2 linked regions of the Oharaeibacter diazotrophicus genome follow. The protein of the gene in region 2 interacts with the protein of the main gene of each other region in a pairwise test. Links are inferred from orthologs where the notes say so. Each region holds a gene or a part of one and is shown on either strand. Other genes may lie near its edges.

What was found. Proteins that work in one complex are often made in the same cells at the same time.
Region 1: the proteins of phnG (region 2) and EDD54_RS00930 interact in binary tests that used the Escherichia coli proteins (3 or more experiments, as listed by UniProt). The link is inferred for Oharaeibacter diazotrophicus from one-to-one orthologs.

Annotation. Positions count from the first base shown.
Region 1 is NZ_SNXY01000006.1:166,469-170,820, forward strand. What follows is about bases 1,450-4,352. They hold EDD54_RS00930 (sugar ABC transporter ATP-binding protein), read right to left. Parts: upstream 3,716-4,352; coding sequence 2,183-3,715; downstream 1,450-2,182. Other genes in these bases: EDD54_RS00925 (ABC transporter permease), read right to left, coding at 1,450-1,902; rhaS (rhamnose ABC transporter substrate-binding protein), read right to left, coding at 3,883-4,352. Also shown: EDD54_RS00920 (ABC transporter permease), read right to left, coding at 1-922; more of EDD54_RS00925, read right to left, coding at 919-1,449. UniProt on the Escherichia coli protein: Part of the ABC transporter complex RbsABC involved in ribose import. Responsible for energy coupling to the transport system.
Region 2 is NZ_SNXY01000007.1:440,571-446,270, reverse strand. The notes cover bases 1,095-3,895. They hold phnG (phosphonate C-P lyase system protein PhnG), read left to right. Parts: upstream 1,095-2,163; coding sequence 2,164-2,628; downstream 2,629-3,895. Other genes in these bases: EDD54_RS10615 (carbon-phosphorus lyase complex subunit), read left to right, coding at 3,245-3,895; phnH (phosphonate C-P lyase system protein PhnH), read left to right, coding at 2,644-3,234; phnE (phosphonate ABC transporter, permease protein PhnE), read left to right, coding at 1,230-2,096; phnE (phosphonate ABC transporter, permease protein PhnE), read left to right, coding at 1,095-1,233. In the rest of the region: phnD (phosphonate ABC transporter substrate-binding protein), read left to right, coding at 1-275; more of phnE, read left to right, coding at 349-1,094; more of EDD54_RS10615, read left to right, coding at 3,896-4,354; EDD54_RS10610 (alpha-D-ribose 1-methylphosphonate 5-phosphate C-P-lyase PhnJ), read left to right, coding at 4,351-5,259; phosphonate C-P lyase system protein PhnK, read left to right, coding at 5,306-5,700. UniProt on the Escherichia coli protein: Together with PhnH, PhnI and PhnL is required for the transfer of the ribose triphosphate moiety from ATP to methyl phosphonate.

The DNA.
Region 1 (4,352 bases), on a different replicon or contig from region 2:
TCGACATCACGATGCCCGGCACGTTGAGGAGGCCGAGGCCGAAGGTGACGAGGCCCATCACGAAGGCGGCGATGGCGACGCCGAGGATCGAGCCGGAGCCGCCGAGGATCGACACGCCGCCGAGCACCACCATGGTGACGACCTCGAGCTCCCAGCCGACCGCGATCGAGGGACGGGTCGAGCCGAGGCGCGACGTCAGCATCACCGACGCCGCGCCGGCGGCGAGGCCGGTGCCGAGGAAGAGCAGGAACTTCACCCGCTCGACCTTCACGCCGGAAAAGCGGGCGGCGAAGGCGTTGTTGCCGATGGCGAACACCTGCCGGCCGAACACCGTGCCGTGCAGGATCACGCCGCCGACGACGGCGACGGCGAGGAAGGCTGCGAATTCGAAGGAGAACACCCACCAGACGTAGCCCTGGCCGAACCAGGCGAAGGCGGCGGGATAGCCCTTGTAGACCTGATCGCCGAGCACGACGAAGGAGAGGCCGCGGAAGAGGCTCATGGTGCCGATCGTGACCACGATCGAGGGCAGGCCAAACCTCGTGACGAGCAGGCCGTTGAAGGCGCCGCAGGCGAGGCCGACGCCGAGCCCGATCGCCACCAGCCCCGGCGCGCCGACGCCGGCCTGCGCCGCCGCGCCCATGGCGGTCGACGCCAGCGCGATGATCGCGGCGACCGACAGGTCGATCTCGCCGGCGATGATCAGGAAGGCCATGGCGACCGCGACGATCGCCTTCTCTGTGAAGTTGAAGGTCGCGTCGGAAAGGTTCCACGGATCGAGGAAATAGGGCGACGCGAGGCTGTTGGCGACGAAGATCGCGACGGCGACCGCGAACAGCAGCGCCTCCCAGCTCTTGAGGATCCGCTTGGCACCGCCGTCGAGGCGGTCTGGGATGACCCGGGGTGCGGGAACGTCGGTCATGCCACGGCTCCGGCTTCGCGCAAGATGATGCGGCCCTTGGCGCGCTCGGCGCGGGCGTTGATGGCGACGGCGGCGATGATGACCGCCCCCGAGATCGCCATCTGCCAGAACGGCGAGACGCCGACGACCGGCAGGGCGTTCTTGACGAGGCCGAGGAACAGCGCGCCGAGCACGGCGCCGGCCACCGAGCCGATGCCGCCGGCGATCGAGACGCCGCCGATCACGCAGGCGGCGACGACGTCGAGTTCGAAGCCGGCGGCGACGTCGACGTAGGCGACGGCGTAGCGGGCGACCCACAGGTAGCCGCAGGCGCCGGCGACGAGGCCGGACAGGCAGAAGGCGGCGAAGCGCGTACGGCCGACGTCGACGCCGGCGTAGACCGCGGCGGTCGGGTTGCCGCCGGTGGCGTAGAAGGCGCGGCCGAGCGCGGTGCGGGTGAACAGGACGAAGGCGGCGGCGATCGCCGCCAGCGCGATCCAGGACAGCACCGGCAGCCCGGCGATCACCACGCGCGGGGTGTCGAGGAAGGCCGGCGTCATCTCGTGGGCGTTGACCCAGGCGCCGCCGGAGACGACGAAGGCCATGCCGCGGTAGATCGTCAGCGTGCCGAGCGTGACGACGATCGGGGGAATGCCGAGCTTCCAGACCAGGAGGCCGTTGATCGCGCCGAGCGCGAGGCCGATGCCGAGCGAGACGAGCACCAGCAGCGCGAGCGGCAGCTCCGGATGGGCCTCGTTCAGCATCGCGACGACCATGCCGGTGAAGGCGAGGTTGGCGGCGACCGAGAGGTCGATCGAGCGCGTCAGGATCACCGCCGACTGGCCGAGCGCGAGCACGATCAGGATGGCGGTGTCGTTGAAGACGGCGGCGAGATTGCCCGGCGCCGCGAAGGCCGGGAAGCGCCACGTCACCGCGGCGACCAGCAGCGCGGTGGCGAGGAGCAAGAGGCTCTCGCGCCGGGCGAGGAGGGCGGCGATCATGCGGGGGCTCCGGGGCGGGCGACGGTTCCGGGGAAGGGGCGTGCGGTGGCCCCTCCCGTCGACTTGGTCCGCGCAGGCGGACCATCCACGAGGGTGACGGGTGCGGCGGTGTCCGGCCGGGCAGGCTCTCGGCCGTGACGTGGATGGTCCGCCCGCGCGGACCAAGCCGGAGAATGGAAAGGCGGGCGCGGGTGGTCCGCGTGGAGGGTCGCGCGACCCGCGAGCGTCCCGCCCGCGAGCGTCCCGCTCGGTGCCGTCCGGCCCGCCGGCGTCCTCGACGTCATGGCGCGGCCTCCGCGTTGCCGGTCGCGGCGGCGACGAGGATCTCGGGGGTGAGGCCGGCGCGGTCGTAGGTGGCGACCATGCGGCCCTCCTTCATCACGACGACGCGGTCGCTCATGCCGAGGATCTCCGGGATCTCGCTCGACACCATCAGCACCGCGAGCCCCTCGGCGGCGAGTTCGCCCATGAAGGCGTGCACGGCGGCCTTGGAGCCGATGTCGATGCCCTTGGTCGGCTCGTCGAGCACGATGACCTTGGGCCGCGTCGCCAGCCACTTGCCGATCACCACCTTCTGCTGGTTGCCGCCCGACAGCGTGCCGACCGGCTGGCTGAGCGAGGCGGCGCGCAGGTCGAGCCGGGCGGCGTAGGTGCGGGCGAGGGCGAATTCCTCGGCCGAGCGCAGGAAGCCGCGGCGGGCGGTGCGGGCGAGCGAGGGCAGCGAGATGTTCTCGACGATCGGCATCGCCGTGATCGCGCCGTGGCGGCCGCGCTCCTCCGGCACGTAGACGATGCCGGCTGCGATCGCGTCGGCCGGCGAGCGGATCGTCAGCGTCCGGCCGTCGAGGGCGACGGTGCCGCCGGAGGGACGGGTGACGCCGAACAGCGCCTGACAGAACTCCGAGCGCCCGGCGCCGACGAGGCCGTAGAGGCCGAGGATCTCGCCGCGGCGGAGCTCGAGCGAGATGCCGTCGAACTCGGTCGGATGACGGTAGCCCGCGACGGAGAGCACGGTCGGGCCGATCGCGACCTCGCGCTTGGGGAAGACCTGGGTGACCTCGCGGCCGACCATCATCCGGACGAGGTCGGCGTGGGAGACGTCGGCGAGGCGGCCGGCGCCGACGCGGCGGCCGTCGCGGAAGACGGCGTAGTCGTCGGCGATCCGCCTGAGCTCCTCGAACTTGTGGCTGATGAACAGGATCGCCTTGCCGCGGCTCTTCAGCCGCTCGATGATGCGGAAGAGGTCCTCGACCTCCTTGTGCGACAGCGCCGCGGTCGGCTCGTCCATGATGACGATGCGGGCGTCGACCGAGAGCGCGCGGGCGATCGCCACGAGGTGGCGCTGGGCGATCGAGAGGTCCTTCAGCCGCGTCCGCGGGTCGATGGCGGCGTCGATCGAATAGAGCAGGGCCGCGGCGCGGGCGTTCATCGCGCCCCAGGCGACGAGGCCGAGGCGGTTCTTCGGCGCGTGGCCGAGGAAGATGTTCTCGGCGACCGTGAGGTCGTCGAACAGCACGGTCTCCTGGTGGATCGCGGTGATGCCGGCGGCCTGCGCGGCCTCCGCGGTCGGCAGGACGCAGGGCGCGCCGTCGATCAGGATCTCGCCGGCGTCGGGCCGGTGGATGCCTGTGAGGATCTTGACCAGCGTCGACTTGCCGGCGCCGTTCTCGCCGATCAGCGCGGTGACGCGGCCGGGGCGCAGCTCCAGGGCCACGTCCGAGAGCGCGCGAACGCCCGGGAAGGCCTTGGAGATGCCGCGCATCTCCAGCACGGGCGCGGCGACGGTCGTCTCGGGGACGGGCATGGCGTTCATCGGTCGGAGGGGCCTCGGCTGGAGCGGTGCGCCGCTCTCTCGTCGTGGTCTCGGGCGCCGCCGGACGGTGCGGCGGCGGGGCGCGCCGGCACGAGCGGCCGACGGGCGGATGCCGACGGCGCCGGACCTCGGGGGGCGGCGCCGTCGCGGATCGAGCGTTTCGCCGATCAGAAGATCTTGGCGAATTCCTCGACGTTGGAGGCGTCGTAGACGAACGGGTCGGCCATGGCGCCCTCGGCGTTGTCGTCGAGCTTCACCGTGCCCATCCGGCCCATCGGGATCTCGGCGCCCGGACCGGCCTTCGCCTTCCCGGTGGCGAGGTTGTAGGCGATCGTGGTGGCGGCGTAGCCGAGGTCGATCGGGTTCCAGATCGCGAAGGACTTCGAGGCGCCCGACTTGACATGGCCGGCCATCTCCGAGGGCAGGCCGAGGCCGGTGACGTTGATCTGGCCGGTCTTGCCGGCGTCGGTCACGGCCTGGGCGGCGGCGACGATGCCGACCGAGGTCGGCGCGATGATCGCCTTCAGGTTCGGGTACTTCTGGATCAGGCCCTGCGTCTCGCGGTAGGACTTGTCGGCGAGGTCGTCGCCGTAGACCGTGTCGACCAGCTTCACGTTCGGATAGTTCGGCAGCACCT
Region 2 (5,700 bases):
AGGACGCCGCCGGCAATCCGATGAAGAAGGAGGACTTCCGCATCGTCTTCAAGTCGGACTTCCTGCCCGAGGGCCCGTTCTCGGTGCTCTCCGCCCTGCCGGAGGACCTCAAGGCCCAGATCAAGCAGGCCTTCCTCGACATGCCCTCGAAGGATCCGAAGGGCTACGCCGCCCTGTCCGACGGCAAGGACAAGGAGTTCGTCGGGATCGACCGCGCCGCGTTCGACCCGATCATCGAGATGGTCAAGTTCAACGACGCCGCCCGCAAGTCCTGACGCAGGCCTTCACCGGGGCCGGGTTCCGCCGCGCGCGGGATCCGGCCCCGGCCCCTTTCCAGGAGCCGCCGCCTTGAGCCTCGTCCCGGTGCTGCCCGACGCGCAGCGCGTCAGCCTCGCGAGCGGCTACGCCGCCACCGTGCGCGCCCGCCGCATCCGCCTCCTCGTCGGCCTCACCGCGGTCGTCCTCCTCGCTCTGGTGGCCGGATGGGCCGCCGAGGTCCGGATCGGCACCTTCGCGACCAACCTCTGGCGCTTCACCAGCTACCTCGGCCGGATCACGCCCGAGTTCTCCTGGGCGACGCCGTTCCAGAGCCTTGCGGCCTGGTACTGGAACCTGCCGCACTGGCTGTCGCTGCTCGCCGAGACGCTGCTGATCGCCTATCTCGGCACGCTGATGGGCGCCGTCGTCGGCTTCGCCCTCTCCTTCCTCGCCGCCGCCAACCTCAACCCGAACCCGACCTCGCGCTTCCTCGTGCGCCGCACCATGGAACTGCTGCGCACCGTGCCGGGCGTCGTGTTCGCGCTCCTGTTCGTGATCGCCTTCGGCCTCGGGCCGATGCCCGGCGTGTTCGCCGTGGCGCTGCACACCGCCGGCGCGCTCGCCAAGCTCTACGCCGAGGTGGTCGAGAACGTCGACATGAAGCCGGTCGAGGGTGTCGCCGCCGCCGGCGGCTCCTGGCTCGCCCGGGTCCGCTTCGCCGTGCTGCCGCAGGTGTTGCCGGGCTTCGCCAGCTACACGCTGCTGCGCTTCGAGATCAACGTCCGCGAGAGCGCGGTGATGGGGTTCGTCGGCGCCGGCGGCATCGGCGAGGACCTCGTGACCTCGATCCGCCAGTTCTACTACCCCGACGTCAGCGCCCTCCTGATCCTGATCGTCGCCACGGTGATGGCGATCGACTTCCTCACCGAGAAGCTGCGCCACCACCTGATCGGCCTCGAGGGACGCGCCCGATGACCGCCGCCGCCACCTCTCCGCTCGCCGCCCTCGCCGCCGAGAACCTCGACCGCCTGCGCGCCGCCCATCCGGCCGCCTTCGACGACCGCCGCAGGCTCGTGCTCGGCGCCGCCGCGGCCGCCGCCGTGGTCGGCCTCGCCGCCTTCGCGCTCTGGTATCTCGACTTTTCGATCCTGGCGATCTGGAACGGCGTCGGCCGCCTCGGCGGTTTCCTGGTGCTGATGATCCCGCCCTCGCCGGACCGCTATCTCTGGACCTATCTCCAGGCGATGGCCGAGACCGTCGGCATCGCCTATCTCGGCACGCTGGTCGCGGCGATCATAGCCTTCCCCTTCGGCTTCCTCGCCGCCCGCAACGTCATTCCCAACGTGTTCGTCCACGTCGGCGTCCGCCGCTTCCTCGACACGCTGCGCGGCGTCGACACGCTGATCTGGGCGCTGATCTGGGTGAGCGTGGTCGGCCTCGGTCCGTTCGCCGGCGTGCTGGCGATCATCTGCTCGGACATCGGCGCCTTCGGCAAGCTGTTCTCCGAGGCGATCGAGACCGCCGACCGCCGGCCGGTCGAGGGCGTGATCTCCGCCGGCGGCTCGCGCCTCGCTGGCCACCGCTTCGGCATCCTGCCGCAGATCGTGCCGGTGATGGTCAGCCAGGTGCTCTACTACTTCGAATCCAACACCCGCTCGGCCACCATCATCGGCATCGTCGGCGCCGGCGGCATCGGCATTCCGCTCGCCGAGGCGATCCGCACGCTCGAACTTCAGCAGGTCGCCTTCCTCGTGCTGATGATCCTCGTCGTGGTCACCGTGATCGACCTTGTGTCGAGCCGCATCCGCTTCGCGGTGATCGGTAAGCCGGCTCACTGACTTCCCGCCCGCCTTCATCACAGCGTCATCGGAGCCGGCGAAACAGGCGGCCCGGAGCCGGAGAGCCATGCCAGAGTCCCGTATCGCCCCCGACGTGACCGCCCGCCGCCGCGCCATGGCGGCCTTCGCCGAGGCCACCGCCGACGAACTCGCCGGCGCGCTCGACGCCATCCTCGGCGAGACCGCCGCCACGGACCTCCGCCGCCCCGAGGCCGGCCTCGTGATGGTGCGCGGGCGGATCGGCGGCGACGGCCCGGCCTTCAACCTCGGCGAAGCCTCGGTCGCCCGCGCCTCCGTCACGGTCGGCGGCCTCGTCGGCCATGCCTACCGCCTCGGCCGCGACACCGGCGCCGCCCGCCTCGCCGCCATCGCCGACGCGCTCTGGCAGGACCCTGCCCGCCGGCCCGCCGTCGAGGCGGCGCTGGTCGCCCCGGTCGAGGCCCGCCTCGCCGCCGACCGCGACGACGCCTCGCGCCGCGCCGCCGCCACCCGCGTCGACTTCTTCACCATGGTCCGCGGCGACGTGGACTGACCGGATCCGAACGCCATGTCAGCCGTCCAGCCCCTGCCGGGCTTTCCCGCCCCCGTCGACGACGCCCAGCGCGTCTTCCGCGCCGTGATGTCCGCGCTCGCCGAGCCAGGCCGGATCGTCGCGCTCGCCGACCTGCCGACGCCGCCGGCGCCGCTGTCGGCCACCGCCGCCGCGATCGCGCTGGCGCTCGCCGATTACGAGACGCCGATCGCCCTCGCCCCGGGCCTCGCCTCCGATGCGGCCGCCGCCTTCCTGCGCTTCCACACCGGCGCCGCCGTCGTTTCCGACACCGGGCGCGCGGCCTTCGTGATCGCCGACGCCGCCGGCTTCGCCGGCCTCGAGGGCCTCGCGATCGGCACGTTCGACTATCCCGACCGCTCGGCGACGCTGATCCTCCAGGTCGACGCCCTCGCCGCGGACGGTCCGCTGACCCTCGCCGGCCCGGGCGTGCCCGGCACCCGTCGGCTCGGCATCGATCCGCTGCCGTCCGCGCTCGTCCCGGCGCTCGCCGCCAACCGCGCCCTGTTCCCGCGCGGGGTCGACCTCGTGCTCGCCGCGCCGGACGCCGTCGTCGGCCTGCCGCGCTCGACCACCGTCACGCTCTGAGGAGGCTCCGATGTACGTCGCCGTCAAGGGCGGGGAGAAGGCGATCGAGGCGGCCCACCGCCTGCTCGCCCACGAGCGCCGCGGCGATCCCGCCGTGCCCGAGCTCGGCACCGACCAGATCCGCGGCCAGCTGACGCTCGCCGTCGACCGCGTCATGGCCGAGGGCTCGCTCTACGATCCCGGCATCGCGTCGATCGCGATCAAGCAGGCGCGCGGCGATCTGATCGAGGCGATCTTCCTCACCCGCGCCTACCGCACCACGCTGCCGCGCTTCGGCTATTCCGAACCGCTCGACACCGGCCGGATGGACGTGGTGCGCCGGGTCTCGGCGACCTACAAGGACCTGCCCGGCGGGCAGGTGCTCGGGCCGACCTTCGACTACACCCACCGCCTCGTCGACTTCGACCTCGCCGAGAGCGGCGCACCCGCCGCCCCGGCGGTCGCGCCGACGCCGCTCGAGCCGGCGCCGCACGTCACCGCCCTCCTCGACGGCGAGGGCCTGATCGAGCGCAACCGCGATCCCGCCGATGCGGGCGAGCCGGGCGACCTCACCCGCGAGCCGCTAGCCTTCCCGGCCGGCCGGGATGTCCGCCTGCAGACGCTGGCGCGCGGCGACGAGGGCTTCGTGCTCGCGCTCGGCTATTCGACCCAGCGCGGCTACGGCCGCACCCACGCCTTCGCCGGCGAGATCCGCATCGGCGACGTCGAGGTCGAGTTCTTCGCCGAGGAGGTCGGCTTCGCCGTGCCGCTCGGGCGCATCCGCGTCACCGAGTGCGAGATGGTCAACCAGTTCGTCGGCTCGGCCGAGGTGCCGCCGCAGTTCACCCGCGGCTACGGCCTCGCCTTCGGCCAGCTCGAGCGCAAGGCGATGTCGATGGCGCTCGTCGATCGCGCTCTGCGCGCCGCCGAACTCGGCGAGGAGACCGGCGCCCCGGCCCAGGACGAGGAGTTCGTGCTCTCGCACGCCGACAACGTCCAGGCGACCGGCTTCGTCGAGCACCTCAAGCTGCCGCACTACGTGGACTTCCAGGCCGAGCTCGGCCTCGTCCGCCAGATGCGCCGCGAACACGCCGAGCGCCGCGCCGCCGCGGCCGCCGAGATCGGGGAAGCCGCCGAATGACCGCGTCGCCGACAACCGCGCAGATCCGGGAGCGCGAGGCCCGCTACAACTTCGCCTATCTCGACGAGCAGACCAAGCGGATGATCCGCCGCGCGATCCTGAAGGCGATCGCCGTGCCGGGTTACCAGGTGCCCTTCGCCAGCTGCGAGATGCCGATGCCCTACGGCTGGGGCACCGGCGGCGTCCAGGTCACCGCGGCGGTGCTCGGGCCCGACGACGTGCTGAAGGTGATCGACCAGGGCTCGGACGACACCACCAACGCGGTGTCGATCCGCAAGTTCTTCGAGAAGACCGCCGGCGTCGCCACCACCACTTCGACCGGCGCGGCCACCGTGATCCAGACCCGCCACCGCATCCCCGAGCAGCCGCTCGCGGCCGGGCAGATCCTGGTCTACCAGGTGCCGATCCCCGAGCCGCTGCGCTTCCTCGAGCCGCGCGAGACCGAGACGCGCACCATGCACGCGCTCGCGGAATACGGGCTGATGCACGTCAAGCTCTACGAGGACATCGCCCGCCACGGCCACATCGCCACCACCTACGCCTATCCGGTGACGGTGGCCGGCCGCTACCTGATGGATCCCTCGCCGACGCCGAAGTTCGACAATCCGAAGATGCACATGAGCGCCGCGCTGCAGCTGTTCGGCGCCGGCCGCGAGAAGCGCATCTACGCGATCCCGCCGCACACCGAGGTGGTCAGCCTCGACTTCGAGGACCACCCCTTCGAGGTCAACAAGTTCGACCGTCCCTGCGCGCTCTGCGGCGCCGAGGGCGTCTATCTCGACGAGGTCGTGCTCGACGACCGCGGCGGGCGGATGTTCGTCTGCTCCGACACCGACCACTGCGAGACCCGCCGCGCCGACGGCCACGTCGGCGAACTCGGCGTCGCCGCGGCGGTCGGAGCGTGACGTCCACGCCCGCCTCCCGCGCCGCTCCCCTCCGGAACACCCGCCCATGACCGACACGCCCCTCCTCTCCGCCCGTGGCGTCACCAAGCTCTACGGCCCGCGCGTCGGCTGCCGCGACGTCTCCTTCGACCTCTACGAGGGCGAGGTGCTGGCGATCGTCGGCGAGTCCGGTTCGGGCAAGTCGACGCTGCTGTCGGTGCTGTCGACCCGCCTCGCCCCCACCGCCGGCGCCGTGCTCTACCGGATGCGCGACGGCGAGGTGCGCGACGTGCTCGCCCTCGACGAGGCGCGCCGGCGCCTCCTGATGCGCACCGACTGGGGCTTCGTCCACCAGGACGCCCGCGAGGGCCTGCGCATGGCGGTGTCGGCCGGCGGCAACGTCGGCGAGCGGCTGATGGCCGTCGGCGAGCGCCACTACGGCCGCATCCGCGACACCGCGCT